Regions from separate parts of the Planococcus sp. TJ-302 genome, predicted to be linked through region 3. Evidence: riboswitches for the same ligand, from Rfam matches in the RefSeq annotation. Region 3 holds a riboswitch; each other region holds the start of a gene.

Region 1 (7,423 bases), on a different contig from region 3:
CTTCCCCTTTTGGCTGGCAAGCTGCTAAAAAGGCACTGAGGATCAATAATAAGGCGATGAATAAAAGCGATTGTTTTTTCATGAATTTGCTCCTTTTCCTGTGTAAGCGCCGAGAACGGCAGGTATATTTTTTTTGTAATCCGGGGTGATGGCCCCTTGTTCGGTGATGATGGCTTTGATCAGCCGTGCCGGTGTGACATCGAAAGCGGGATTGAATACTTTCGTGCCTTCCGGCGCTATTTGTATGCCGGCAATATGCGTGATTTCTTCCGCTTTGCGTTCCTCGATTGGAATTTCTCGGCCGGAAGAAATGGATAAGTCGAATGTCGATGCCGGTGCCGCTACATAAAACGGAATGCCGTACGCATCAGCGAGCAGCGCTAAATTCAAAGTGCCGATTTTGTTCGCGGTGTCGCCGTTCGCAGCAATGCGGTCGGCTCCGACAATGATCGCTTCAATATTTTTTGCACCAATCGTGTGGGCGGCCATGCTGTCAGTGATCAGCGTAACGTCGACGCCCGATTGCTGCAGCTCCCACACCGTCAGCCGGGACCCTTGAAAAACCGGACGCGTTTCACAAGCATAAACTTCAAATTGCCGTCCTAGTTCGCTGCCCAGATGAAACGGCGCCAACGCTGTGCCGTATTTTGCAGTAGCGATTGACCCGGCGTTGCAAATCGTCATGACGCGCGTTTTGCCTTCCAATAAAGACAGGCCGTATTCGCCGATTTTCCGGCCTGCCGCTTCGTCTTCTTCATGGATGCGCACCGCTTCTTCAAGCAACAGCACTTTTCCTTGCTCGACGGTTGCAGCACCTTTCACTTTTGCCGTCAGCCGCTTTAGCGCCCATACCAGATTGACCGCTGTCGGGCGCGAGCTGCCCAAATGCGCCGCGTCTTTTTCAACCAAATGGAAAAAAGTTTGGAGTTCATCCGTGTCGTGGCGGACTGCAGCTAGCGCCAATCCATACGCAGCCGCTATACCGATTGCCGGCGCGCCGCGTACTTTCAGCGTCAAAATTGCTTCATAGACGTCTTCCAAGGTTTCCAGCGCCACGTACTCGATCACATGAGGCAGTTTCTGCTGGTCCAAAATCGTCAGCTTGCCGTCTTTCCAGGAAATTGATAACGGGATCGCCATTATTCCGCCTCCCCGATTAACGCTGTTACTTCGTAGATGCTTTTCACTTCAGCACGCTGCAAAATCAGCTTTTCGCCAAACTGCAATGCCCTTTTTTTCAATTCAATACGGCGGCCAGTGTCCTCGATGCCGTCGAGGTCTTTAACATGCGCCAGGCCGATTGTCCGGCGGATCAGTTCACAACCCGCAAAGCCCAGTGCATCCCGGAAAATCTTCTCGATGATGAATTCGCGATAGCCTTCCGTTCCTTGATAAGCTTCAATGCCTTTGTTTTCCCAAAGGGCCGTGAATCTTGCTTCAAACGTTTCCCACGTGCGTTCAATATGCGAATGGATCACTGTGCGCTGGTCTCCGCTGCGCGTCAGTGATTGGAAAATCAAATTTGCGAGAAACAAGCCGACATCAAAGCCGATCGGCCCGTAATAAGCGAATTCCGGATCGATAACCTTCGTTTCGCTGTCGCTGGCGAAGATGCTGCCGGTATGGAGATCGCCGTGCAGCAGCGCTTCCGCTTCAGTCAAAAAACTAAACTTCAACTTCGCCGCTTCCAACTGAAGCGCTTTGTTAGCCCATCGCGCTTCCACAGCCTCTTTCAGCTCCGGCTCGAAATCATTGGTTTCATTATCAAAAAACGGGTCTGTAAAAATCAGGTCTTCGGTAATCTTGCACAGCTCCGGATTCGAGAAAGCCGCAGCGAGCTTTTTCTTTTCAAATGGATGAAGCGCAAAATCCGATGTCTGGAACAAGGTGCGCGCCAAGTATTCGCCGATATCCGTCGACAGCTGCGGATACGCCTTTCCGGCAATCAAGCCTTCGCGGGCAATCGTCAAATGCGATAAATCTTCCATGACCGTCAAAGCCAATACCGCATCCGTGGCATAAACAGCCGGCACCAGATTCGGCACGAATTCACCGTGTTTCCGAAGGGCATCTGCCTCGATCTGTGCGCGCTGCAACGTCAGCGGCCAGCTTTCGCCGACGACTTTCGCATACGGCAGCGCCTGTTTCAAAATAACGCTCTTGCCGCTTTCCTGATCCGTCACGCGGAATACGTAATTCAAGTTGCCATCGCCGATTTCGTCGCATTGCAATGCCGCGCCAGCCGGGAATGGATAATGCGTTCTCGCAAGCTCAATGGCGGACTCTACTGTCAATTCTTCGTATTGTTTAGCTGCTGTTGCCATATGTCATCTACCTTTCGAATGCAAAATAAAAAGCCTCTTTCCCAAAAGAAAGAGGCTCAGAAATATAGATTCCATGCCTCTTATCTTTCAGAAATGTACATTTCTGATGGAATTAGCACCGTGCCTTGCGGGATTTTCATCCCGGCGCTGAAGCGCCCCTTCTCACGAAGGTATTACGGTCGGTTGCTGGGCGTCATAGGGCCAATTTCCCTCTGCCTGCTCTTGATAAGAGTTTTTAATGCGTATGTGTATGCTGTTTGAAAAGAATCCTATCATGGTTCAGAATTGAGTGTCAATAACTTTTTTCAATATTCCTTTTCATTTCGCTTCAGGCGGACGCTTACCGCGGGGTGGGCATGGAGCCTCCATTGACCCACTGATCCCGCAGGAAAGGCTAGGCTAGGCCTAGCCTTTGCGACGAAGCTAGCGCAGCGATGCAGGAGCAGTATGTTTGCCCTCGCCGCCTTACGCTGCATTCAAAGATATATTTTAATACAGAATCATTTCTTTTAACGAAGAACATGAAAGACACACTTTCTGAAGTTGCTTTCGATTCTCGAGATATGGAGCAAAACAGCGGAGAAAACCTTACTGCTCCTGTCTCTGCATCGCTGCGCTAGCTTCGAGACATTAAAGTGCGTTGCAGTGCTGCGCACTTCGTCGCAAAGGCATTGCCCCAATGCTTGGGTCCATGCCTTCGCAGCTGTTTTGCGGAATATCGGTCGAATATTCAGACTGCCTCTCATCCACAATTTACAGATAATTATTGACAGAAAGTTTTAATCGTGGAATAATCAGAATTACTTTGTATATCGAAACCAATTGAATACGCATTCTTATTCAGAGCAGGTGGAGGGACAAGCCCTATGACACCCGGCAACCGGTCCAGCAATGGACACGGTGCTAATTCTTGCAGCCCGTTTGACAGGCTGAGAAATAAGAAGTTGTTAAGCCCATTAACCTCTTCTTGTTTGAAGAGGTTTTTTTATGTTTTCAATCAATGTAAACGGAGTGTGGATAATTTGAGCAGATTGACAGCTACTTACCAGCTTTACGGAAAACCCGGCTCTTTCAAGAAAAAGGCGGAAGGCATCGCGCTTGGCTTGACGATCGGCTCGTGGACCGATTTGCCGTTGCTTGAGCAGGAGCAATTAAAACAGCATAAAGGCGAGGTGGTCTCGGTCACCGAGTTTGATGATGCACCGCATCCGCTGAAACCGGGACTGATTCGCGCCGAAGCGCAAATCTCTTATCCGAGCGCAAATTTCTCGCCGGACCTGCCCGCCATCCTGACGACGGTGTTTGGAAAGTTGTCGCTCGACGGCGAAGTGAAGCTGCTTGATTTGGCGTTCGACGATGAACTGCTTGGGCATTTCCCCGGGCCGCATTTCGGTATCGAAGGCGTCCGCAGTTTGATCGGCGTCCATGACCGCCCGCTTGTTATGAGTATTTTCAAAGGTGTGATCGGCCGGGACTTGGAATTTTTGAAAGCCCAGCTCCGCCAGCAGGCGCTTGGCGGCGTCGATCTTGTGAAAGACGACGAAATCCTTTTTGACAATCCGTTGACGCCATTTGAGCAGCGGATTACTGCTGGCAAAAGCGTGCTGCAGAGCGTATTCGAAGAAACGGGCCACCGCACTTTGTATGCCGTGAACCTTTCAGGGCGCACATCTACACTTCGCGACAAAGCGAAAAAAGCGCGAGAACTGGGGGCTGACGCGTTGCTCTTCAATGTCCACGCTTATGGGCTCGACGTTCTGCAGGAATTGGCGGAAGACACGGACATTCAGCTTCCATTGATGGCCCATCCGGCATTCAGCGGGGCGTTCACTTCTTCTCCGACTTACGGATTAGCGACAGCGCTCGCACTCGGCAAATTGACGCGCATTGCCGGAGCGGACTTCTCGTTGTTCCCCTCCCCTTACGGCAGTGTTGCACTTGAAAAAAGCCAGGCCTTGGCGCTTGGCGAAGAGCTTGTGAAAGCAAGCGCGTTGAAACGCTCTTTCCCGGTGCCTTCAGCTGGCATTCATCCCGGCCTCGTGCCGCAGCTGTTCGAAGATTTCGGTATTGACAGCATCATTAACGCAGGCGGCGGCGTCCACGGCCATCCGGACGGCGCGGCAGGCGGCGGCAAAGCATTCCGCCAGGCAATTGACGCCGTGCTTAACGAACATTCACTTGCCGAAGCAGCAAAACAAAATCATGAATTAAAAACAGCATTGGATATATGGGGGTAACAACCATGAATAAAACGGTCATCTTCTGTGATTTTGACGGCACCATCACCAATTCAGACAACATCATCGCCATCCTCCAGCATTTTGATCCGCCGGGATGGAATCCGATAAAAGACCAAATCCTGTCTCAGGAAATATCCATCCGCGACGGCGTTGCGCAAATGTTCTCGCTGCTGCCTGCAGCAAAAAAAAATGAAATTATCAAGTTTGTCTTGGAACAGGCGCAAATCCGTGAAGGTTTCGCCGATTTTGTCGCCTATACACGCGAACGCGAAATTCCTCTTTATGTCGTCAGCGGCGGCATCGACTTTTTTGTCCATCCGCTCATTAAACCGTTTGGCCCTTTTTCCGGCGTTTATTGCAACGAAGCGGATTTCTCGGGCGAGTCGATCCGCCTTGAATTTCCACATGGCTGCGACGAACAATGCCCGAGCCAGGGCTGCGGCTGCTGCAAGCCCTCGATCATTCGCCAATTGCTCGAGGACGGCGCACAAAGCATCGTCATCGGTGATTCCATCAGTGATTTAGAAGCGGCGAAGCAAGCCGATTTCGTCATCGCGCGCGACTATCTTGTTGGGAAATGCGAAGAGCTTGACCTGCCGTACAAGCCATTTGAAAACTTCCATGACGTCATGTCGATCATCGATGAAAAACTGGGGGTGAAGTCATGACCGCATTCCTGGAAAGATGGCAGGAACTCGCAGACATCAAAGACGAATTGGCATTGCGCGATTGGTTTATGGGAACGAGCGGAAACCTGGCAATTAAAGTTCAGGACGCGCCGCTGGAATTTCTCGTGACAGCGAGCGGCAAAGACAAGCGTAAACGCACATCCGAGGATTTCCTGCTGGTGAATGCGGACGGCAAAGCGGTGGAAGAAACGCCGCTGAAGCCTTCAGCTGAAACGTTGCTGCATTGTGCAGTCTATGCCAAGACCGGTGCGGGCTGCAGCCTGCACATCCATACGGTTGCCAATAACGTCATTTCCGAAATTTACGGCGACCGGGGCAAGATCAACTTTCAAGGCCTCGAGCTTATCAAGGCATTTGGTTTATGGGAAGAAGACGCCGTTCTGACGATTCCCATCATTCCAAACCATGCCCACATCCCCGACCTAACGGAAGAGTTTGAAAAACACCTTTCTGCTGACAGCGGTGCAGTGTTGATCCGCAACCACGGCATCACGGTGTGGGGCAAAAATCCATTTGAAGCTAAGAAACTATTGGAAGCAAGCGAGTTCTTGTTTCAATACCAGCTCGCTTTATATCAAATACAATCCCATTAAGAGAGGAAGATTAACATGGCAATCATCAAAATCCAAGGCACAAACGAAACAATCGAAGCGCAGAATGAAGTAGCAGCATTTCTAGAGCAACAGGAAGTCGTCTACGAACATTGGGACATTGAAAAATTACCGGAGCATTTGCGTGAGAAGTTCGACCTCAGCGACGCTGAAAAAGAAGAAATCTTAGCGGCATTCAAAGCCGAAATCAATGACATCTCCGAGCGCCGCGGCTACCAGGCATCGGACATCATCTCTCTTTCCGATTCCAATCCGAAGCTGGACGAGCTATTGAAAAACTTCCAGCGCAAGCACATCCACACAGACGATGAAGTCCGCTATATCGTCAGCGGCCACGGCGTCTTTATCATCCAAGGCAAAGATGAGCGCTTTTTTGAAGTCCATTTGACGCCTGGCGACTTAATCTCCGTCCCTGAAAACATCACGCATTACTTCACATTGGCCGACGACCGCAAAGTTGTCGCAGTGCGCATCTTCGTCACTACTGAAGGCTGGGTTCCTGTTTACCAAGAAGAAGGCGTACAATCTTAATAAAAATCCTAGAACCGGCAATTGCGCCGGTTCTTTTTTATTGTGCTTCTTTCCTTAACTTATTCCGTCCTATCCATAACCCATAAAAGTTGAACAAGAGAATATTTATAATCGATATTCCGCAAAACAGCTACGCTTGTCGCGGGCGTCTCTGTGTTTTGCTCCATATCAAGAGATATCTTAGCGGAGGCGCGTCAAGGGGCTAGGCGAAGCTAGGAGACGAGTGTTCTTCTCGTCTCCTAGCGAGAGCCAAGGAGGTGCCGAGCACTTCCGGCAACACCTTTGCGACGAGCTTGCGCAGGAGCAATAATCTTTGCTCTGCCCAAAGCGACCGGAGCGATTTTTAATATGATACTTCTTTAATTCAACTTATATAATTTGATTTTAATAATCAAAAAAGTTTCGAAACTGAGGCATTACTCTTTAAACCTACTAAACAACTTGGTATAATAATCAATAATCAAAGGAGGCTTCTGTATGTCTATTCCAAAACCGCTTGTGCAATCCAACCAAGTATTTATCGTCCTCACTGTCATCCTTGCCCTTATTTTCCATAAAGCGATCTTATTGCTACCATTCTTAGTCGGCGTTTATACATTAATCACCAAGAAGAATCCTGTCATCCAGTTCAATAAACGATTTCTGAAAAAACCTGCGAACCAGTATGTCCAGGAAGATCGCGATCAGCAGATTTTCAATCAATGGATTGCCACAATCTGTTTAGGGTTGTCCCTGCTCTTGTTTGCGCTCGGTGCAACAACGGCTGGCTACGTGTTCAGCATCATGGTGCTGATCGCTTCAGGAGTGGCGCTGATGGGCTATTGCATCGGCTGCACCATCCGCTACCGCTATATGATGTGGAAGCACAATAAAACAAAAATCCAGTATTAAACCGAAAGCGGATGCTTTCGGTTTTTTTGTTTTATTTAATTTGGCCGTTGCCGCGGATCAGGTATTTTGTCGAAGTCAACGCCGGCAAGCCCATTGGGCCGCGTGCATGCAGTTTTTGCGTGCTGATGCCTATTTCT
Region 2 (7,423 bases), on a different contig from region 3:
TCCGTATCGGAAGCAATTCTCTGCTACGGATAACTTACCTGACGCACCTATGGGAGGCTAGTGATAGGTGTCATATAAGCGCAAACTCAACAAGAACGTTTGTAAGCGCAGACATAATTTGAACTTATATAGCCTATTTCCTTGATGGTTGCAGCCGCCAAAATAATTAGTTGAAACGTTCGTAATTTCCTAAGGCGCGAGACGAATGCTCATACTAAAAAAGAGCGGTGATCCAATAAAGGGTCAGCGCTCTTTTGATGTTTCATTTCTTCTAAAAGAAGTAGATAAGAAGAATATTCATGAATTTAATATGAATCAAATTGAACGAGTTCTTATGGAGGGTGGAATAAACGGGAGAGCTTCTAGTTGCTATTTAATGACTTGTTCACTCAAAGTTTTTTTCACAGCCTGGTTTCCAATCGCATAGTCAGCAAGCAACGGAATAACCATATCATCCATAGGTGGATTGTGAAGGCCCGCTCTCACATCCCGGTAATATCTTTGCAGTGGGCTCTTTTCTGATAAACTATGAGCACCTGCTACCCTCATTGCCAAATCAACAATGGTGATTGCTGAATTGGTGACAGCTACCTTCACGGCTCCCAATTCCGGATTCATCTTTGATCGTTCCTCTTCATTCGACTCATCCCACTGCTTCGCTACAGAATATAGAAAATGTCTCGCTCTGACTAGTTCCAATTCGATTTGGCCAATCTTTTGCTTAACATTCGGCAGGTCGAGAATCGGGCCGTTAAGACTATTCGGCGAGTATTCTTTTGCAAAACTGATGGCATACTCCTGCGCTGCCTGTGCAATGCCGAGGTAGCATGCCGGAATATGAAGCAGCCATCCAGCTGCCTGTTTTTTTCCAGGTTCGAGAATTTCGACTAATGAGTCTTCCTCAAGCTTGACGTTATTCAATATCAAATCATGGCTCCCTGTACCTTTCATGGCTATACTATCCCACGTTTCTTCGATCTCTACCCCTACTTTTGAGCGTGGGATGAGGAAAAATCCAATTTCACCTGTCTCTTCAATCGCAGCTGTTACGTTGAAATAATCCAATACGGGAGCCATTGTCGTAAACGTCTTCCTGCCATCGATAACCCAATGCCGTCCATCCTTTTTAGCTGTTGTAGAAGGTTTTCCTCCCCTTGTCGGACTTCCTGTTTGCTTTTCTGTCGCACAGTTATTGATCAATGTCCCATTTTCTCTGATATCGTCAAATAGTTTTTTCAGCATAGACTCTTTCCATCTATTCTTTTCTCCCAGATCTTTAATGATTCCCATGTGCCAGCCGATGGACAATCCTGTGGATCCGTCAGCCTTACTGATAACTTCTTGGTAGCGCAGCATCTCATATAATGAGATGCCTGCCCCTCCGTACTCCGCTGGAATCGTCAATGAAGGATAATGGATTGCTTTCAGTTCTTTAAAATTCTCAAATGGAAACCTTCCTTCAAGATCGTTTTCGGCTGCTCTTTCTGAGAATGAGGCAACCGTATGTGTCAGTAACTGCAAACGCTCTTCAAAGGTCTTATCTGCTGTGATATCCATGTACACTTCACCTTTCTTTTTCTAATACGGGTTCTTATTTATTGATCCCATTCCTCTGTTAAGATGAACCCGTCATATTGTTCATTCGACTCGATGTATTCCTTAAATTCCTCTGATTCATATGCTTCCTTCAAATCTCTCGCCCATTCTGTATCCTCGTTTTCTTCCTCAATCGTTACAACAATCCGGTGCTGCTCAGGTGTATCTTCAATCTTGAGGGCATCTGTAATTTTCCGGTCCGGAGCATTGGCAATATAATTGCCATTGACGACCCCAAAGTCAATGTCCTGCAGTGATACTAGAATTTGAGCAGGGTCTAATACTTTAATGTCAATGTCGTAATCGGCTGTTTCAACACCTTTCAGGTTGAAATCTGTAACCCCTGCATCAGACGAGACAGTCACCCATCCTAACTCCTCAAGAATACGCACCGCTCTTTCCTGGTTTACCGGATCATTCGGCACCCCTACGGTTGATCCGTCTTTCACTTCATCCAGGGATTGATGATGTTTAGAATATAATCCTTGAGGGGCACTCGGCACAAAAGCAATACCGGTCATATTCATGTTTAATTCATCATTCATCCCTTCCATATAAGCTGTACTCTGAAAAATACTCGCATCAATTGAACCTTCTTGCATTGCCGGATTCAACTGCATATTCTGAGAGAAGGTTGTCGTATCAACGGTGTACCCTTTCTCCTCTAAGATGGGCAAGATGCCTTCTTTGAATTGCTGCTCATAAGTGCCAACTCCGAAACCGACCCGCACTTCTTTCGTATCCCTTCCGGAAGCTTGATCATTGCCGCAGCCCGCTAATAATAGGGAAGCTGAAAGCCCCAACATACCAATTAATCGCTTTTTCATTTGCTATCTCTCCTTGTTTTTCATTATTTTACTCTGCCCCTGACAAATCTAAACCAGTTGCATATGCGGCAATTTTATAAACTGGAAATGATGTAAAACATTTCGGCGGTTCGATACCTTTTACTCCTCATTCCTCTCAATCCATTGAATAGAAAAAAGCCCCTCTCCATAATTAAGAAGAGGGGCTCACGGTCCGGCTCTTCTCATCTTTCAAGTGCTGTCTAGGGCACCTGCTGGATTTGGCACAGTTACAAATCGGAATGTTCTCCAATTAGTTCCGCTGCCGAAGCTTCAAAGGGCCAGTCCCTCCACTTCTCTAGATAAGAATTTATGTATACTCGGAAATTTAATACCGAGTAATCTGATGTGATTAATACAATAGCAGACGATCCATTTCATTACAACACATTTTCAGAAAATCATTTTAATATTTTACCCAACAGAATAGAAAAACTCCCTCTCACTTAGTGAGAGGGAGTTTTTCCGGAAGGCTGATGATTACATCATGCCGCCCATACCGCCCATATCAGGCATGCCGCCTTGGCCTGCTGGTTCTGGGATGTCTGCTACGACTGCTTCAGTCGTCAAGAACATCGCTGCAACGGATGCTGCGTTTTGAAGTGCAGAACGCGTCACTTTCGTCGGGTCGACGATTCCTTGCTCAAGCATGTTGACCCAAGTGCCGTTCGCTGCGTTGAAGCCGATGCCGATTTCTTCCGATTTCAGGCGGTGAACAATGATCGATCCTTCAAGGCCTGCGTTCGTTGCGATTTGGCGAACCGGCTCTTCTAACGCGCGAAGAACGATTTTGACGCCTGTTGCTTCATCGCCTTCTGTTGTTTCCAGAAGTTCCGCGACTTTATTGTATACATTGACAAGCGCTGTACCACCGCCTGCAACGATTCCTTCTTCTACTGCTGCGCGCGTTGCGTTCAAAGCATCTTCAATGCGCAATTTGCGTTCTTTCAATTCTGTTTCAGTAGCCGCTCCAACTTTAATGACTGCTACGCCGCCGGCAAGTTTTGCCAAGCGTTCCTGTAATTTCTCTTTGTCGAATTCTGAAGTCGTTTCTTCCAGCTGGTTGCGGATTTGCGCCACGCGGGCAACAATCTGCTGCTGGTCTCCAGCGCCTTCAACGATTGTCGTGTTTTCTTTCGATACGACAACTTTCGATGCACGGCCAAGCTGTGCAATGTTCGTCGTTTTCAATTCCAAGCCAAGGTCTTCCGTGATGACTTCCGCACCTGTCAATGCTGCAATGTCTTCAAGCATCGCTTTGCGGCGATCGCCGAAGCCCGGAGCTTTGACAGCTACAGCATTGAACGTTCCACGCAATTTGTTGACGACCAATGTAGCCAACGCTTCGCCTTCAACGTCTTCCGCTACGATCAATAACGGTTTGCTTTGCTGAACAACTTGCTCCAACACTGGAAGGATTTCCTGGATGTTGCCGATTTTCTTGTCAGTGACAAGGATGAACGGGTTTTCAAGGACTGCTTCCATTTTGTCCGAATCCGTCACCATGTATGGCGACTGGTAGCCGCGGTCGAATTGCATGCCTTCTACAACGTCCAATTCCGTCGTGAAGCCGCGTGATTCTTCCAGCGTGATCACACCGTCATTGCCGACGCGCTCCATCGCTTCAGCGATCAAGTTGCCCACTTCAGCGTCACCGGAAGAAATAGCTGCCACTTGTGAAATCGATTCTTTGCCTTCGATTTGCTGGGAAACGGCTTTCAAGCCTTCCACAGCGCTTGCGACAGCCAATTCGATCCCACGGCGGATGCCGACAGGGTTCGCGCCTGCAGTGACGTTTTTCAGTCCTTCACGGATCATTGCTTGCGCAAGGACCGTTGCCGTTGTCGTACCGTCTCCTGCGATGTCATTCGTTTTAGAAGCGACTTCCGCCACCAATTTCGCGCCCATGTTTTCGAACGGGTTTTCAAGCTCGATTTCTTTCGCAATCGTTACGCCGTCATTTGTGATGAGGGGTGAACCGAATTTCTTCTCAAGTACAACGTTGCGCCCTTTCGGCCCAAGTGTCACTTTCACTGCATCTGCCAATTTATCAACACCGCGCAGCATCTGGCTGCGTGCATCTTCGCTGAATAAAATCTCTTTTGCCATGTTTAGTTTCCTCCTCTATCTTGTTAAAACATTCTATATTGTTATTCACCCGGTTAATAATATGGAGCAAAACGGCGAAGACGCCTGCGGGATAGCGAGACAGCCGAGACCCTGCAGGAGCGCAGCGACGAAGCGGCTTGGCGCTCGCCCGCGGCAAGCGAGCCGTTTTGCGTAATATTAGGAATATATGGCTTAGCCTAATACAGCTAAAATGTCGTTTTCGCGCAAGATTAAGTATTCATTGCCTTCGTATTTAAGTTCAGATCCTGCATATTTCGAGAAGATGACCCGGTCGCCTTCTTGGACGTCCAATTCAGTGCGCTGTCCATTGTCGCGGATAAGTCCGTTGCCAACAGCGATCACTTTGCCTTCCTGCGGTTTTTCCTGTGCCGATCCCGGCAATACAATCCCGCTTGAAGTTTTTTCTTCAGCTTCGATAAGCTTAATAATTACGCGATCTCCTAATGGTCTTAACAATTGAAACACCCTCCTCAGATTATCTAAATAAATATTTCTTAGCACTCTCAACACCCGAGTGCTAACCCACTTCTCAGTTTAATAAAACCGCCTCTCTTTTGCAAGTCAAAACATTCTCTTTTTTTAAATCTTTGCGGTCGCCCGGTGAAAGTTCTACAATAGAAGGAGCATGCATTAACGAAAGGAATCTACCTGAAATGAAATTGAATTTAAAAGCGCAGACCGATACAAGCCGCAACGGCAAAAGCAAACTGAGCGTCACCGCCAAACGCCAGACAAAAAAGACGCCGCTTTATGTCCTGCTCATCTTCATCGTGATGCAGCTAGCACCGGCATTCTTCATCGCACCTACCATGGGTTATTTCGAGGGACAAGGCCTCGAGGAAACAACAGCACGGATGACCACTACCGGTTGGCTCATCGTCAGCTCCATGGGCATCGGCTTTGTCGCCACCATAATCCTCGTGCTTCGGGACAAGCGCTTTTTCGATATCTGGAAAGGCAAAAAAACGAGCCTACCGATGGCATTCCTTTGGGGAGCCCTCGGCTTCTTGCTGCTGCTAATTGGGCAGTCGCTTGCTGTCATGATTGAAATGGCCATCGGCATCGATCCCGGATCGGAGAACACGATGGCGCTCGTCAGCGTTGCTGAAGTTGTGCCGCTTACGATACTCGCAATCGTCCTATTCGCCCCGGTCCTTGAAGAACTTGTATTCCGCCGCGTCATTTTCGGCTCACTGAACCAAACAACGAACTTTTGGGTTGCTACTGCCGTCAGTGCATTGGCGTTCGGGCTTGTCCACATGGAAATGACACACTTGCTGACGTATTTTTCCACCGGCCTGGTGCTCGCATTCCTTTACCAGAAAACAAAACGCATCATCACTCCAATTATCGCGCACATCCTGCTGAACGGCTATGTCATGGCCATCCAGCTCAACATGGATAAGATCCAAGGATTCTTGAAAGAATTGGAGAAAATCCAATAACAACTGCATAACAAAAAAAGCCTTCCCCGATTTAATTCGGTGGAAGGCTTTCTTGTTGTTCGATGATTTGCTGCTGCTGCTCTGCTTTCAAAAACTTGCGGTAGCCAATTTTGGCGATGACGACACTGAACTCATAAAGCACGATTAACGGCAGTGTAACAATCATATGTGAGACAATGTCCGGCGGCGTGATGAACGCCGCGATGATCACCAATCCAAGATACGAATACTTGCGGTATTTCGTCATCAGCATCGGCGTAATAAAACCGAGCCTTGTCAGGAACAGCATCAATACCGGCAGCTGGAAAATCAAGCCGAACGGCAGGGTGATTTGGAACAGGAATTGGAAATATTCATTGATCCCGATGGTTTCCTGGATATCCATGTTGTCAGAGATATTCAGCATAAAACCGATTACATAAGGAAACAGGACCAAATAGGAAAAAGCGATCCCGCCTAAAAACAAGATTAAGGAAAACGGAATATAGCTTAGCGTCGCTCGCCGTTCTTTTTCAAGAAGTCCCGGGCTGATAAACGCCCAGAATTGATACATGATCACGGGCGAAGTGAAGATCAACGCTAAAATCATCGTTACCTGCATAAAAATCTTGAGTGGATCCGTAATTTTGAACGCGTTCAAGGTAAGATTTTTCGCTTCTTCTGTATATTGCAGATACTGAATCAACGGTTGGGCAAGGAAAAAGCTGACAATGAGCGCTAATACAAAGAAAACGACTACAATGGTGAGCCGTTTTCTCAATTCAACTATATGTTCAACTAAGGTCATATCTTTTTCTGTCATCAGACAAACATCCTAACGTATTTCCTTTTGCTCTTCTTTCTTTTTCAAATCTACTTTCTGATCGTCGTCATCATCTACAAGTCCTTTTGTAGCATTTTTGAACTCACGCAAAGACGAACCAAACGCTTTCCCGAGTTCCGGCAACTTTTTAGGGCCGAAAACAAGTAAAGCAACAACTCCGATAACGATGATACTCATTGGACCTGGCATACGAGGCACCTCCTGTATTATGGCTCTATTCTACATCATTCGAGCCCTTTTGGCTATTTCGAGAAACCCTTCAAATGTGAAGATTTTAAGTCAATGCTGCTTGATCTGGTAGATCAGCGTCTGCAGCTCGACGGACAAGTCAATGGTCTGTACGCGGATATGGTCCGGCACTGCAATGCGCACCGGCGTAAAGTTTAGTATGCCCTTGATGTCAGTTTTCGCAAGGCGATCGGTCACTTCTTGTGCTGACCTCGACGGCACAGTCAGGATGACCACTTCGATGCCGCATTCGGTGATCTTCTCTTCAATGCGGTCCGGATGATAAGTGTCGATGCCACTGATCCGTTCGCCTTCAAGCGGACTGTTTGTATCGAAAGCCAGCACGATTTTCGTAT
Region 3 (7,423 bases):
TTTTTCTGATTGTATATATTTGGGAGAAAAGTCGAAATAGAGGAAATATTGGTTTTATTGCAACGCTTTTTTTCCATTTGTGAAGCGATCGACGATCATTGACAAAGCACCGTCGCCAGTTACGTTTGTTGCAGTACCAAAGCTATCTTGTGCTAAGTAAAGGGCTATCATAAGTGCGACCATGGTTTGATCGAAACCGAGCATCGATTCAAGCAGCCCGATAGCAGCCATTACTGCCCCGCCTGGAACACCAGGTGCAGCAATCATTGTTACACCAAGCATCAAGATGAATGGCAAGATGCTGCCAAAAGCCGGCACTTCGCCAGTCAATAACATGACGCCGACTGCACAAGACACGATTGTGATTGTGCTGCCGGAAAGGTGAATCGTTGCAAACAGCGGCACTGCGAAGTCAACAACACGTTCGTTGGCTCCGGTCTTGCGTGCTTGCTGGACGGTAACTGGAATTGTTGCCGCAGATGACTGGGTGCCAAGCGCGGTAAAGTAAGCCGGCATCATCGTTTTCAGCAAGAAGAATGGATTTTTTTTATTCAAGGTACCGGCAGTCGTGTATTGCAGCAGGAGCATGATCCAGTGAAGGATGAGGATCATGACGAATACAACAGCAAACAATGACAAGATTTCAGCAACTGCCCCGCCGTATGCCATATTGCCGAAAATCCCGAAAATATGGATTGGCAGCAATGGAATGATTACATATGAAATCGTCTTTTCAATAACCGCCTGGAATTCATCAAAGAACGAAATCATTGTTTTGCTACCTGTTGAAGCCATACCGATTCCAAGCAAAAACGCGAGAATCAAAGCGGACATAACGCCGAATACTGGCGGCATTTCCAATGCGATATACGATGCAGCAAGTGCATGTTCCGGATCATCGATGTTGCTCATCGATCCGGCTTTCATGAAATTCGGTAAAATTGTCGTTGATGCCACAAATGCCAGAATGCCAGCAATTATTGTCGAGAAATAAGCGAAAAATGTGGCAAGCCCCAGTAATTTCCCTGAGCCTTTTCCGAGTTTAGCAATACCCGGAGCGATAAAACCAAGAATGATCAATGGAACAATGAAATTCAAAAAGCTTCCGAAAATAGCGGTGAACGTGGCAAAAACGCGAGCCAGCCATTCAGGCGCAAATGAACCGATTAACACTCCTAAAGCGATTGCCAAAATAATTCTTGGCAGCAAACCAAACTTAATCTTCATTATTTTGTCCTCCCCATGTGAACAATTGTATTATCATTATTATTCAAAAGTATCATAGGAGGCAAAAAAATAGAATAGTTTGAGAAAAACGCGGAATATTTTCATTATTTTATCAAAATAAAAAAGCATCCTCTCGGATGCTTTTTGTCAATCTACAGGTACGACAGAGCCGCCCCATTCTTCCAAGATAAAGTCTTGGATTTCTTGTGATTTCAATACTTCGACCAATGCTTGGACATTTTCCTTGTCCTCATCGCCTTTGCGGACCGCAATGATGTTGACATATGGTGAGTCTGAATCTTCAAGTGCAATGGAATCTTCCATAGGGTTCAAGCCAGCATCGATTGCGTAGTTAGAGTTAATCAATACAGCGTCACCTTCGCCTTGCTCGTACATTTGCACTAAAATTGCTGCTTCGTAATCTGTTTCAAACTGCAAGTTTTTAGGGTTTTCCGAAATGTCGCTGACTTCTGCTGTCGTTTTCTCCACAGCTTCATCCAACTTGATCAAACCTTGCGCTTCAAGCATAGATAAAATGCGGCCGTGATCTGCAACTGAACTGCTCATTAGGATAGTAGCACCCTCTGGAAGTTCTTCCAAAGAATCGTATTCTTGAGAATAAACGCCGATTGGCTCGATGTGGATACCGCCGGCATTTTCAAACTCATAGCCGAACTCTTCTACTTGTGAAGCCAGATAAGGAACGTGCTGGAAGTAGTTAGCGTCAATTTCACCTGCTTCTAAGTCTTGGTTCGGTAAAATGTAGTCTTGGTATGATTCGATTTCAAGTTCGATGCCTTGTTCTTCAAGAATCGGTTTAGCTTGTTCAAGAATTTCAGCGTGCGGCACATTCGATGCACCGATTTTCAATGTTGATGACTCTTCGCCTGAGCCGCCTTCGTCTGCTCCGCATCCCGCTAATGCGAATGCTGTTAGTAATGTTCCTGCTACAAATTTCTTCATGTTGTCAGTCTCCCTTTTTATGTGTTTTTTATGATTAGCGTTTGTCCGACTTTACAGTCAAACGGTCACCGATAAACTGGATGGCAAATACAATGATCAATATGAGGATCGTGGCCATAAGTGTGACGTCTTGGCGGCTTCTTTGGAAACCGTCAAGGAACGCCAGGGTGCCAAGGCCACCGGCTCCGATGATGCCTGCCATTGCGGTATAACCGACAAGGGCAATGGCTGTCACCGTGATGCCGGAAATAAGTGCCGGTTTTGATTCTGGAAGCAGCACTTTGCGAATGATGGTCCACGTGCTTGCACCCATTGACCGGGCGGCTTCGATTACGCCTTTGTCAATTTCTTTCAGGGCGATCAATACCATGCGTGCATAAAATGGTGCAGCACCGATGATCAACGCCGGCAATGCGGCGTTCGGTCCGCGAATCGTTCCGATCATATACTTCGTGAATGGAATCAGTAAAATGATTAAGATGATGAACGGAATTGAACGGAAAATATTGACGAATGCACCGGTCAGCCAATTGACAATGCTGTTGGCCCATAATTGCTTCGGTGCTGTCAAAAATAGGACGATGCCGAGCACCAAACCGATGACAAACGTGAAAAATGTCGACATCGCGGTCATGTAAATGGTTTCGAGCGTAGCTTCCCACATATCATTCCAGTCGACGTTCGGGAATAATGACTCAATCATTTGCCATCACCTCCGTTTGGACGTCTTCTGCATTAAGGAAAGCGATCGCTTCATCAATTTCAGGCTGTGAGCCTTTTATTTGTAAGATCAATGTTCCATAAGCCCCTCTTTGCGTATGTGCGATATTCCCCTGCACAATGTTGATATCGACAGGGTATTTACGAATCAGTTTCGTTAAGATCGGCTGCTCGGTTTGGTCTCCGACGAATACCAGTTTGATGAGGACACCCGACGGATACAGTTCGCGCAAATGCTTGATGGTTGCCTGGGAATCTTCGGTGTCTGTCACCTGAGCAACAAAACGTTTGGTGATGTTTTCTTTTGGCGCCTGGAAAACGTTCAGAACGTCTCCTAATTCTACGACGCGTCCACCTTCCATGACGGCGACGCGGTGGCAGATTTTACGGATGACATGCATTTCATGAGTGATGAGCACAATGGTCAATCCTAAGCGTTTGTTGATATCCACCAATAAATCCAGGATCGAATCGGTCGTCTGCGGATCCAATGCAGAAGTGGCTTCATCGCAAAGCAGCACTTCCGGGTTGTTCGCTAAAGCACGGGCAATGCCGACGCGCTGCTTTTGCCCTCCGGATAGCTGCGCAGGATACGCGTTCTCTCTTCCGGTGAGTCCAACGAGCTCCACAAGTTCCAAGACACGCTCAGCACGTTTTTCTTTCGGCACTCCTGCAATTTCAAGCGGAAATTCGATATTTTCTTTGACGGTGCGCGACCACAGCAAATTGAAATGCTGGAAAATCATGCTGACTTTCTGGCGTGCTTTGCGCAATTCCTTGCTGTTGATCGCTGTGATGTCCTGGCCGTTGATGACGACTGACCCCGACGTCGGCTTTTCCAATCCGTTCAATAAACGGATGAGCGTGCTCTTGCCTGCTCCACTATAGCCGATGATGCCGAAAATCTCGCCTGGTGCAATGTCCAGTTCCACTCCATCGACCGCTGTCAACGAGCCTTTGCCCGTATCGAACACTTTCGATAACTTTTTAAGTTCAATCATTCCATAAACACTCCTAATCCAAAAATAAAAACCCTTCTGCGCAGAAATGAGCAGAAGGGTAACTTAAAAAGTTGAACCGATCTCTCATTTCCCGAAGTTTCAGCTTCGCGTGACTTGGCACCATTTCATTTTCATGACGGTTGCCGGGCTTCATAGGGCACTTCCCTCCACCACTCTTAATAAGAGTAACGATATTTAATTAATTTCAGAAATTTAATTTACCATGCCTGGATTTATACGTCAACTGATTTTAACTTTCCATACAGATAAGGTACGGATTGGAACGCGTAAATCTTTTCTTTCAGCTGTCCATTTTGCGTGATGAGCAGGCACGGGACGCTTTCCACTTGATACAGCGAAGCGATTTCCTGCACATAGTTCAAGTTTGCTTTTCCCATTGGCAGATCCGGTACCAGTTCCTGCACGACCTCCAGCATTTTCGAAGCAATCTGGCAAGTTCCGCACATCGGCGCATACAGGTAGTAAGCAGCCACGTCGTTTGTATTTTTCTCTTTCAGCCATTCTTTATGTGTCCATTCATTCATGCGGTTTCATCCCTCAGCTATAAACTTATTGACTTGAACGTTTGCTGATATCAGTATATCCATCAGGATGCGGATAGGTGTAGCAGCTACTTCTTTGTAGCTCGGGTTGATATAGAAATGGCGGGCTTCCGGAAACTCGCGCTTCACCAGTTTGCGCAGCTTCTCGCCTGATTTGTCCGCGTCCACCAATATGATGATATCCATTTCTTCAAACGGCAGCAGCAATTCTTCAAGCCTTGTTGCACTTACTGTACCATTTGTACAAAGAATCGTCACGGGTTCTGCAATAAGCGGCGCTATCCTCACTTTATCGCTGATTCCTTCCACCACAATCACTTTTTCCATAAAGCAACACCTCGCTCGGAAAGTATGTCCAGAATTGTGTATAAAAAAAGCGCCACAAAGGCGCTTTGGAATTACTCGTTGATCATTTCTTTGTATTGCTCAGCTGTCATCAATTCGCCCAATTCAGCTTCGCTAGGGGATTCGATTACCACCATCCACGCATTTTCATAAGGGGATTCGTTAACAAATTCCGGGCTGTCTTCAAGCTCACTGTTTACTTCCAGTACTTTTCCGCTGATTGGAGCGTAAAGTTCAGAAACAGTTTTAACAGACTCGACACTGCCGAAAGGCTGGTCTTTTTTCAGTTCGTCACCAACTTGCGGCAATTCGACAAAAACGATATCTCCAAGTTCAGCTTGTGCAAAATCAGTAATGCCGATCCGTGCTGTCGCGCCTTCTACCTTGACCCATTCATGCTCTTTTGAATAACGAAGTTCTAGTGGTGTGCTCATCGAAAACCCTCCATATTATGTAGTTTACTCATATCTAAGTTTGACATAAACAAATCGGAAATACAAGAAATCAATTGCTCTATCTCCAGCTGGACTCAAAGTCCTGTTCTTTGAACCCGAGTGTCACTTTGTCGTAGCCGTAAGCCAGCGGACGTTTAATGAGCATGCCGTCAGAAGCCAGCAATTCCAACTGTTCTTCTTCGCTCATTTGGGGCAACTTGTCTTTCAAGCCAAGCTCGCGGTATTTCATGCCACTTGTGTTGAAAAACTTCTTCAAGTCGACTCCGCTCGCTCCATAAATTTCGCTGAGCTGCTCTTTTGAAGGCGGTGCTTCCGCAATATTGATCTCGTTGTATTCAATCCCTTGGTCGTCCAGCCATTTTTTCGCTTTTCGGCAAGTTGTGCATTTCGGATATGCGTAATAGGTAATCAAGAAAAATCCTCCTTTTTTTCCAAGCTTACCAAATCGCGGGCGCTGCGTCGATGTAAAATACTCCCTTCGCTTGTGCCTCCCGAATAACGCAAAAAGAGGATTAGGCCCCCTGCCCAATCCTCTTTTCGTTTTCAGGCTCACCGAATGAGCCTGTTGGTCCCTATTACACCACGTATTTTTCTGCTTCGACCAATTTGACTGCCGCTTCGCGTTTTTTCGCGATAACGTTGTATGGCGTCGAACGCGTTAATTTGCGCAATGCAGAAAGCATCATGCGCTGGTTGTCGCCTTCGATTGCTGCGATCAATGTTTCTTTCGCGTCTTTCTCGATCTTATCGAATGCTTCCTGGCAATAAATCTGCGTGTACAGCAATTTCTGCTGCGCTTTTACTTCGCCTGATGCCGCAATTGCTTTCTCTGTGCGGAGAACGACAGATTCCATCGCGAAGACATTGCTGACGATGTCGGCGATGTTCACGAGAATTTCCTGCTCCTGCTCCAATTTCGTGCTGTATGTCTGCGCCGCTAAGCCGATTGCCAACAAAGCGATTTTCTTCGCGTTTCGGACAAGATATTTTTCCTGCGCCAAAGCTTCTGTGCCGACTTCTTCTGGCATCATCATCAGCAATTCTTCTTGCAACTTCTGTGCGTGCTGAAGCAGCGGAAGCTCACCTTTCAATGCTTTGCGCAATAACGTACCCGGAACCAGCAAACGGTTGATTTCATTCGTTCCTTCAAAAATGCGGTTGATGCGGGAATCGCGGTAAATGCGCTCGATTTCGTATTCCTGCATAAAGCCATACCCGCCGTGAAGCTGAACGCCTTCGTCAACGATGTAATCAAGCGTTTCTGTGCCGAAGAATTTATTCAACGAACATTCAACTGCAAATTCAGCGATTGAATCGGCCACCAATTTGCCGTCAGCCTGCTGCTCATCCGTGAAATCACTCATGCGGTCTTCGAACAAACCGACTGTGCGGTAAACCGAACTTTCTACAGCATATAAGTGAGAAGCCATCGTCGCCAATTTTTCGCGAGTCAAGTTGAACGATGAAATCGGCGTCTTGAATTGCTGGCGCTGATTTGTATAAGGAATCGTGATTTCCATCGCGCGTTTTGAAGCTCCGATTGTGCCCACTCCCAATTTGTAGCGGCCAATGTTCAGGATGTTAAACGCAATGATGTGCCCGCGCCCTGCTTCGCCCAAAAGGTTTTCCACAGGCACTTGCGCGTCTTCTAAGATCAATGTGCGTGTAGATGAAGATTTGATGCCCATTTTCTTTTCTTCCGGTCCGACTGAAACGCCGGCATAAGCACGTTCAACGATGAACGCTGAGAATTTATCGCCATCAATTTTCGCATATACCACAAAGACGTCAGCAAAACCGGCATTGGTAATCCATTGCTTTTCCCCGTTCAGCACATAATGCGTGCCAGCTTCGTTCAAGCGAGCAGTTGTTTTCGCGCCCAATGCGTCTGACCCTGAACTCGGCTCAGTCAATGCATAAGCAGCGATCATTTCGCCTGTCGCCAAGCGCGGCAAATATTGCTGTTTCTGCTGATCGTTGCCGAAAAGGACGATTGGCAATGAACCGATGCCGACGTGTGCGCCGTGCGTGATTGAAAATCCGCCGGCTTTCGACATTTTTTCAGCAATCAATGCTGAAGCGATTTTATCAAGTCCAAGTCCGCCGTATTGTTCTGGAACGTCTGCTCCTAGCAGGCCAAGATCGCCAG
Region 4 (7,423 bases), on a different contig from region 3:
CAGCACGGCTTTTCCTGCCCCGCTTTGCAGGCGGTTGGCCAAGTCTAAGCCTTGCATGGCATCTTTCGCGTAAATGACCGGGCCGTCGTATTCAGCGGCGATCTTCGTTTCAGTGAAGCGCCTCGACAAGGCAGCACCCCCGACCAAGATCGGTGCATCAATGCCTGCTTCCTTGAAGTCCTGCGCGGTCAGCACCATCTGCTTGGCGGATTTCACCAGCAAGCCTGACAGCCCGATAATATCCGGCTTTTCTTTTTTGATAACTTCAATCAGCGTCGCCGGCGTCACTTTGATGCCGATGTCGATCACTTTAAAGCCGTTATTGCTGAGGATGATGTCGACCAGGTTTTTGCCGATGTCGTGCACGTCGCCCTTGACCGTGGCAAGCACCACTTTCCCTTTGCCTGTATCGTCCGCGGCTTTTTTCTCCATAAAGCCTTCAAGAAATGAAACCGCGGCTTTCATGACGCCTGCGCTTTGCAGCACTTCGGCGACGATCAGCTGGTTGTCATTGAATAAGCGTCCCACTTCCGCCATGCCAGCCATCAGCGGCCCATTGATGACATCAAGCGGCGTATCGTACATGCCGAGCGCTTTTTCAAGGTCCGGAATGAGCCCTTCTTTCGTGCCTTCCAGAATATAATAAGCGAGGCGGTCGGGAACAGTTTTCGGAATGTCGTCTTCGCTTTTTTCTTTTTTCTTGTCGCGGTAAAAATCGGTGAAATCCGCTAATGTCTTGTCTGTCGTCGTGAACAGCAATTCATCGGCCATCTTGATTTCCGCTTCAGGAATCGACGCATAGCGCTCTAATTTCTCCGTATTGACGATGGCGTAATCGAGCCCCGCCTGCGTGCAATGGTAAAGATATACCGCGTTCAGCACTTCCCGGCCGACCGGCGGCAAGCCGAACGATACATTGCTGATGCCGAGGATCGTCAATGTGCGCGGCAATTTTTCCTTGATCAGGCGAATGCTTTCGATCGTCTCGACCGCGGAACCGATGTATTGCTGATCGCCGGTGCCGACCGGGAACACGAGCGGATCAAAAATGATGTCTTCCGGCGCAAGGCCCCATTTGTTGACCAATAAATCATACGAGCGTTCTGCGATTTCCAGTTTGCGTTCACGCGTCACTGCCATACCCGGCTCATCAATCGTTCCGACGACAACCGCCGCCCCGTATTTCTTCACCAGCGGCATAACGGCATCAAAGCGCTCTTCGCCGTCTTCAAGATTGATCGAGTTGATGATCGCTTTACCTTGCGAAAACTTCAGCGCCGCTTCGATTACTTCTTCGTCCGTTGAATCGATGACGAGCGGCACTTTGACTTTCTTCACCACTTCGTGCATGAAGTTTGCCATGTCCTCGAGTTCATCGCGGTCCGGGTTCGCGAGGCAGATGTCAACGACGTGTGCCCCGTTTTTCACCTGGGCGCGTGCGATTTCAGAAGCTTCTTCGAATTTCCCTTCAACGATGAGCCGCTTGAATTTCCGCGAACCGATGACGTTCGTGCGTTCCCCGATAAACAGCGGACGCATCGAATCGTCGTATTGCAGCGGTTCGATACCGGACAAGACATGCCCATGCCCGGTTTGGTCCGGTTTTCTCGGCGGCAGCCCAGCCACTGCTTCTCTCACAGCCTTGATGTGCGCAGGCGTCGTACCGCAACAGCCGCCGACTACGTTGAGCCAGCCTTTTTCAGCAAAGCCCCGCAGCTTTTTCGACAGCGATTCCGGCGTTTCGTGGTAATGGCCTTCTTCGTCCGGCAGCCCTGCATTCGGGTAACAGCTGACAAAGCCGTCGGATAGCTCGGACAACGAGCGCAAATGGTCCGTCATGAATTCTGGTCCCGTTGCGCAGTTCAAACCGACCGACAACGGCTTGACGTGTTCAATGGAAATATAAAATGCTTCTATGCTTTGCCCGGCAAGCGTTGTGCCCATCGGCTCGATGGTCCCTGAAATCATGATCGGCAATTCTTTGTCTACCTCTTCGAAAGCCTGCCTGATGCCGATGGTCGCCGCTTTGACATTCAGCATGTCCTGGCTCGTTTCAAGCAAGATCAAGTCCGCGCCGCCTTCAACCAGCGCTTTCGCCTGTACATAAAAATCTTCGCGCAATGCGTCGAATGTGATGCCGCCTGTCACCGACAAAGTTTTCGTCGTCGGTCCGATCGCGCCTGCGACAAAGCGCGGCCATTCAGGGGTGGAATAGTCAGCAGCCGCTTTCTTGGCAATTTCTACAGCACGGCGGTTGATGTCGGTTGCCTGGTCTCCAAGTCCATACTCGTCGAGCACCACCGGCGTACCGCCGAACGTGTTCGTACAAAGAATGTCCGCTCCCGCTTCCAGATAGGCTTTATGGACGCTTTCGATGACGCCCGGCTGTACAATGTTCAAGTATTCGTTGCAGCCGTCAAATTCCTCGCCGCCGAAATCTTCCGCTGATAAATCGGCGTTTTGGATCATCGTTCCCATGGCGCCATCGATGATCAAGATCCGTTTTTCAAGCTGCTGTTCAATAAGTGTTTTGGACATGGCTGCTTTCGCCTTCTTTCTTCAAATCTAGTTGCCTGATGTAATTGATCAATTCCACGGACATTTCGTAGCGGAAAAATGGCGTGATCAAGTAAATGCCATTGAATAGGCCAGCCGCAGTATCGATCAATTCCTTCGCTATCGCAATGCCTTCAGCCGTCGCCCGTTCCTTGTCGTCGCCGCATGCGCGCATCCGCTCAAGCGCATTTTCCGATAACTTGATGCCTGGCACTTCGTTGTGCAGGAATTCCGAACTGCGGATGCTTGTCAGCGGCATGATGCCAAGGAAAATCGGCGTGCTCAAATGCTTTGTTTCTTCGTATATTTCAATGATTTTCTCTTTTGTGAACACCGGTTGGGAAATGAAATAATCTGCGCCGCTGTCGATTTTCTGTTCCAGCCGCTTGACCGCCCGGCTGACGACGCGGACATTGGGATTGAATGCCGCCGCCACTGAGAAGTTCGCTTTTTTGCGCAGCGGCTTGCCGGAAAACGAAATGCCTTCGTTGAGCTTTTTGATCAGCTGAATCAATTCCAGGCTGGAAACGTCATAGACACTTGTCGCTCCCGGGAAATCACCGACTTTCGTCGGATCTCCCGTGACTGCCAGGATATCATGCATGCCAAGTGCGTCAAGCCCCATCAAATGCGATTGCAGGCCGATCAAATTGCGGTCGCGGCACGTGATGTGCGCAAGCGGCCGGATGTTTTCCTGCTGCTTCAAAATCGAGCCCATTGCCATATTGGAAATGCGCGGCGAAGCAAGCGAATTATCGGCCATCGTCACTGCATCGACTCCCGCCGCATTCAGCGCCTTCGAGCCTTCGATAAATTTCGAGACGTCCAAATGGCGCGGCGTATCGAGTTCGACAATGATCGTGCGCTCCGTCTTCGCTTTTTCGTGCAGCGGCTTGGCGTCGAGCGCTTCCGCTTCGCGGATGACGATCGGCTTTCTCGCCACCACTTGCTTTTCTGTCACCGGCACTAAATTGCGCATGCGCTTTTTCACTTCTTCGATATGCTTCGGCGTCGTGCCGCAACAGCCTCCGATGAGGCGCACCCCTTCTTCTCTCAACAACAATGCAGCCCGGCCAAAATAATCGGCTTCCGATTCATAGACAATGCGGCCGTCTTCCACGTCGAGCAAGCTGGCGTTCGGATAGGCCGACAGGAAGGCTTTTTCCGGCAGCGACACTTCTTCGAATGCTTGGATCGTATGGTGCGGGCCGAGGCGGCAATTGACGCCGACGATTTCCGCTCCGAGCGCTTCAAGCTGGTGCAGTGCTTCGTTCAGCGACATGCCGTTTTGCAGGATGCCCGGCTCGTGCATCGACACTTGCGCAATCAGCGGGGTATCCGTCATCTTTTTCAAATGCGTGACCGTCGCAGCAAGCTCTTCAAAATCGTAATACGTCTCGAGCAGCAAGCCGTCCGGATCGCCTGACAATAAATGCTGCGCCTGCTGGTCGACCATCGCAATGATTTCCTGCATCGTGGCATCACTTTTCCGCATGCCTCGAATGCCGCCAATTGTACCGAAGACGTATTGCCCGCCAGGCGACGCGGCGCGCTTCGCAATATCGATCGCAGCGAGGTTGATGTCTTTCACTTGCTCTTCAAGGCCGTAGCGCGCGAGCTTATGGGCATTCGCACCGTACGTATTTGTCTGGATGATATCGGCTCCCGCTTTGATGTAATCCTGGTGGATCTTGCTGACGATTTCCGGCCGCTGCAGGTTCAGCTCCTCGTTGCAATACTCGATGCCGTACGAATACAGCAGCGTCCCCATCGCACCGTCCCCTGTCAACACGCGCGTTTTCAATGCATCCAATAACTTCATGCCGCTCACCCTCCTGTATATAGAAAAAAGCCCTCCATGAAAAAGAAGGCTTTACGGTCGTTAAACTCGTTCCTTTTCATCTCCCAGGCCATTGCATGCCTGCTGGATTTAGCACCTGACCACGAATGGCTGGTTGCTGAAGCGTCACAGGGCCAGTCCCTCAACTTCTCTCGATAAGAATTCACTATGCAGTTTTTGTATTCTTAAAATCTTACCTGCATACGGGACGCTGGTCAAGAAAATTCGTCTAAAAACAGAGAACTTTCTGTTTATTAGCGTTAAACAAGGACCCTCCACACAAATGGAAGAATAAAAAACGCACCGCCGGCAATTAGCTTGCTGGCGGTGCGTTTATCGTTTCAGTTACTTCTTGAGCACCGGCTCAAGATGCTCTTTTAGTGCCGGACCCATAGTTTTGGAGTAGAGTGTCGTCAAATGATGCTTATCTCGGTAGACGAGCACGTTGCCAACTACCGGCGAACACAGATCATCAATACAGAAATATTCCGACATGTCCACAAATGTCACGTTGCCCGGAATGCCTTCCGTGTTTTCCCACGGTGCTACAGCGGCCAGCGCTTCGCTGCGCGGCACGGAGCAGTCTTCTACAGTCGAGGCATCAAGGCAAAGCGTCGGGTCGACTTTCATCCGTGGATTGTCGCGCACCGCAAAAATATCAGTTACACCTTCAAATTGCTTCCATTTGTCGATATAAACCTGCGGCACGGTTGCTTTGGAACTTACGTTCGCCGTTGTGAAAATCAAATCAGGCGGATCTTCCATGAGCCGCTGATGGAGTTGATCATTCCATGTCATGCATGCTTCCGTTAATAACCCATCGAAATCGCCGTTCGTGAAGCGGCATGCATCCTTGTTGTAGACATCGATACGCATATTCAGTTCTTCCGCGATTTCTTCAAGCGCCGGGAACCAGTGCCCTGAATGTGAACCGCCGACCAATGCAAGCACATGCTCCGGATTTTCCGTCACACCGTACGAGCATTCCTTCAATTTAGCGTTCTTGCTGCCGGAGGAAGTACAGTCCTGGTCATTATAAAAGGCCGGCAGCACTTCTTTCGCAGTCAGAAAATCCGGCTTGAGCTCGGCTTCAATCGCCGGCTGGATGTTTTCCGAAACAGCACGGGCGCCTGGATTGTCTTCGGTTACGACAGGAACGGCGACGCTGCTGCTTGCCTGGACAAAGACGCTCCACGACACGCCAACCAGAATGGCCGGCATCATCAGTGTGACGAGTACTTTCGTCAAACGTTTTTTCGATTGCTTGACCGGCATCTGCCGCACAGGTGCTTCGACGAGCCAAATCGTAACGATCGACAGCACGAACGTCACTGCCAAAATGCTGAGCCCGCCAAACAGCGAAACCGTCTCGGTGTTGAAAAAGGCATAATAGAAAACAAGCAATGGCCAATGCCAGAGGTAAAAGCCGTAGGAAATGCTGCCGAAGTATTGAAACGGCTTCGAACCGAGCAATTTCTGCACACCGAAGAGATTGCCGTTTTCACTCGCTATGATGACCAAGATCACCCCACCTGTCGGCAGCAGCGCTGCAAAGCCCGGGAACACAGTCGACACCGGAAGCAGCATCCCCGTAAACGCGATAATCGTAAGGCCCAACCATCCCATGATGAGGTGCGCACGATCCGGAAACTTCAAATACGGCAGCAGCAGCGCAAGCATCCCGCCGAGGCTGAATTCCCAGGCGCGTGCAAATGTATCGAAATACGCCCACGGCTGATTGACAGCGGTGATGTAAACCGAGTAGCTGAGCGAAGCGAAGAAAATAGCCGCCAGCACCCCAAGCAACGTTTTGCGCACCGGTGTCTTCAAAATTTTCGTCGCGAGAAGGTACACGAGCGTGATGACGATTGGCCACGTCACGTAAAACTGGCCTTGAATCGACAACGCCCAGAAATGCTGGTACGGGCTCGCTTGGTTGTTCTGCCCCAAATAATCAACCGCGCTATTCGCGAGCTGCCAATTCTGGAAATAAAAAATTGAGGCAAACAATTCCGCGATTGTCTGCTTCCACGTGCTCATCGGCAAGAGAAAAATCGACGCCGCTGCGCTCACTGCTATTACTGTAAACGCCAGCGGAAACAACCGCTTTGCCAGCCCGAGCAAGTTTTCCGCGTAATTGATACGGCCCTCCCGCACCATCCGCGACAAAAGAGATGTTGTGATCAAATACCCTGAGACGATAAAAAAGACATCGACCCCACCGGACACCGACCCGATCCAAATGTGATAGATGGCCACCAAAAGAGCTGCCACCGCGCGTATTCCTTCCAATTCTGGCCGAAAGCGCTTTTCGGGCACTCGTAAATCTGCCATTTTTTTACCTCCCTATTCTTTGCTAGTTCAAAAAACTAATAGCGTAATATTTCAATAATTTTTACAAATAGTTTTAAGTTGTTATATTTTTAATAAATAAACCACTAATTCCCATTTAAGTTTAACGCGCCCATACAAAAGTTACAACAGCTTATCCTACATTTGAACCATTTGCTGCAAAAAAAAAGCTTCACCGATAGACGGCAAAGCTTTTTCTGATTCAAATGAAGGGAATTTCTTCGAGATAAGGCTCTCCAGAAATTTCACCCTTAATAAGGGCCTCTAATTGCCCCGGCTACTTCTTCTCTATAGAATTGCGACAGACGCTCCAGCTCTTCGGCTGAATACCCTTCGGCATCCAACGTCTGCAGATTGTCTTTTACTTGGCGCACATTTTTGAAACCCGGAATGACTGATGAAATCGCATCGTGTTCCAAAATCCACTTTAGCGAAGCTTGCGCCATACTGCCGCGCCCTTCCGCAATCCATTTCAATTCATTGCTCAGGTCGACGCCTTTGTTGAACTCCAGGCCGGCAAATGTTTCACCGACGTTGAATGCCTGGCCGTCGCGGTTGAAATTGCGGTGGTCCGCCGCTTCGAACTCGGCGTCTTTGGTGAATTTTCCGGTTAACAAGCCGCTTGCCAATGGCACACGTGCCAGAATGCCGACGCCCTGCTCCAACGCTTTCGGG

Evidence for each region. Region 3 has a riboswitch for S-adenosylmethionine ahead of AC4EHB_RS14915 (methionine ABC transporter ATP-binding protein). Riboswitches for the same ligand answer to the same signal wherever they lie in the genome.
Region 1: linked by a shared signal. The riboswitch ahead of mtnK (S-methyl-5-thioribose kinase) and the one ahead of AC4EHB_RS14915 (methionine ABC transporter ATP-binding protein) in region 3 are both predicted to bind S-adenosylmethionine.
Region 2: linked by a shared signal. The riboswitch ahead of AC4EHB_RS12710 (MetQ/NlpA family ABC transporter substrate-binding protein) and the one ahead of AC4EHB_RS14915 (methionine ABC transporter ATP-binding protein) in region 3 are both predicted to bind S-adenosylmethionine.
Region 4: linked by a shared signal. The riboswitch ahead of AC4EHB_RS12645 (bifunctional homocysteine S-methyltransferase/methylenetetrahydrofolate reductase) and the one ahead of AC4EHB_RS14915 (methionine ABC transporter ATP-binding protein) in region 3 are both predicted to bind S-adenosylmethionine.

Annotation. Positions count from the first base shown of each region.
Region 1 is NZ_JBZDOI010000001.1:2,144,165-2,151,587, forward strand. It holds gene AC4EHB_RS10420 (sugar ABC transporter substrate-binding protein) at 1-82, opposite strand, end outside; gene mtnA (S-methyl-5-thioribose-1-phosphate isomerase) at 79-1,140, opposite strand; gene mtnK (S-methyl-5-thioribose kinase) at 1,140-2,324, opposite strand; SAM riboswitch class I at 2,402-2,556, opposite strand; SAM riboswitch class I at 3,158-3,267, shown strand; gene AC4EHB_RS10435 (2,3-diketo-5-methylthiopentyl-1-phosphate enolase) at 3,347-4,561, shown strand; gene AC4EHB_RS10440 (2-hydroxy-3-keto-5-methylthiopentenyl-1-phosphate phosphatase) at 4,567-5,232, shown strand; gene AC4EHB_RS10445 (methylthioribulose 1-phosphate dehydratase) at 5,229-5,846, shown strand; gene AC4EHB_RS10450 (1,2-dihydroxy-3-keto-5-methylthiopentene dioxygenase) at 5,862-6,395, shown strand; gene AC4EHB_RS10455 (DUF4395 domain-containing protein) at 6,873-7,286, shown strand; gene AC4EHB_RS10460 (glutamate-5-semialdehyde dehydrogenase) at 7,318-7,423, opposite strand, start outside.
Region 2 is NZ_JBZDOI010000002.1:378,786-386,208, forward strand. It holds gene AC4EHB_RS12705 (acyl-CoA dehydrogenase family protein) at 370-1,557, opposite strand; gene AC4EHB_RS12710 (MetQ/NlpA family ABC transporter substrate-binding protein) at 1,596-2,423, opposite strand; SAM riboswitch class I at 2,624-2,750, opposite strand; gene groL (chaperonin GroEL) at 2,922-4,550, opposite strand; gene groES (co-chaperone GroES) at 4,743-5,027, opposite strand; gene AC4EHB_RS12725 (CPBP family intramembrane glutamic endopeptidase) at 5,225-6,016, shown strand; gene tatC (twin-arginine translocase subunit TatC) at 6,048-6,818, opposite strand; gene AC4EHB_RS12735 (twin-arginine translocase TatA/TatE family subunit) at 6,831-7,028, opposite strand; gene AC4EHB_RS12740 (redox-sensing transcriptional repressor Rex) at 7,119-7,423, opposite strand, start outside.
Region 3 is NZ_JBZDOI010000004.1:49,295-56,717, forward strand. It holds gene AC4EHB_RS14900 (dicarboxylate/amino acid:cation symporter) at 55-1,227, opposite strand; gene AC4EHB_RS14905 (MetQ/NlpA family ABC transporter substrate-binding protein) at 1,375-2,190, opposite strand; gene AC4EHB_RS14910 (methionine ABC transporter permease) at 2,225-2,893, opposite strand; gene AC4EHB_RS14915 (methionine ABC transporter ATP-binding protein) at 2,886-3,911, opposite strand; SAM riboswitch class I at 3,993-4,097, opposite strand; gene AC4EHB_RS14920 (thioredoxin family protein) at 4,145-4,456, opposite strand; gene AC4EHB_RS14925 (toprim domain-containing protein) at 4,463-4,801, opposite strand; gene gcvH (glycine cleavage system protein GcvH) at 4,873-5,253, opposite strand; gene AC4EHB_RS14935 (arsenate reductase family protein) at 5,333-5,686, opposite strand; gene AC4EHB_RS14940 (acyl-CoA dehydrogenase FadE) at 5,850-7,423, opposite strand, start outside.
Region 4 is NZ_JBZDOI010000002.1:362,923-370,345, forward strand. It holds gene metH (methionine synthase) at 1-2,538, opposite strand, end outside; gene AC4EHB_RS12645 (bifunctional homocysteine S-methyltransferase/methylenetetrahydrofolate reductase) at 2,519-4,378, opposite strand; SAM riboswitch class I at 4,452-4,558, opposite strand; gene AC4EHB_RS12650 (acyltransferase family protein) at 4,742-6,730, opposite strand; gene AC4EHB_RS12655 (aldo/keto reductase) at 7,000-7,423, opposite strand, start outside.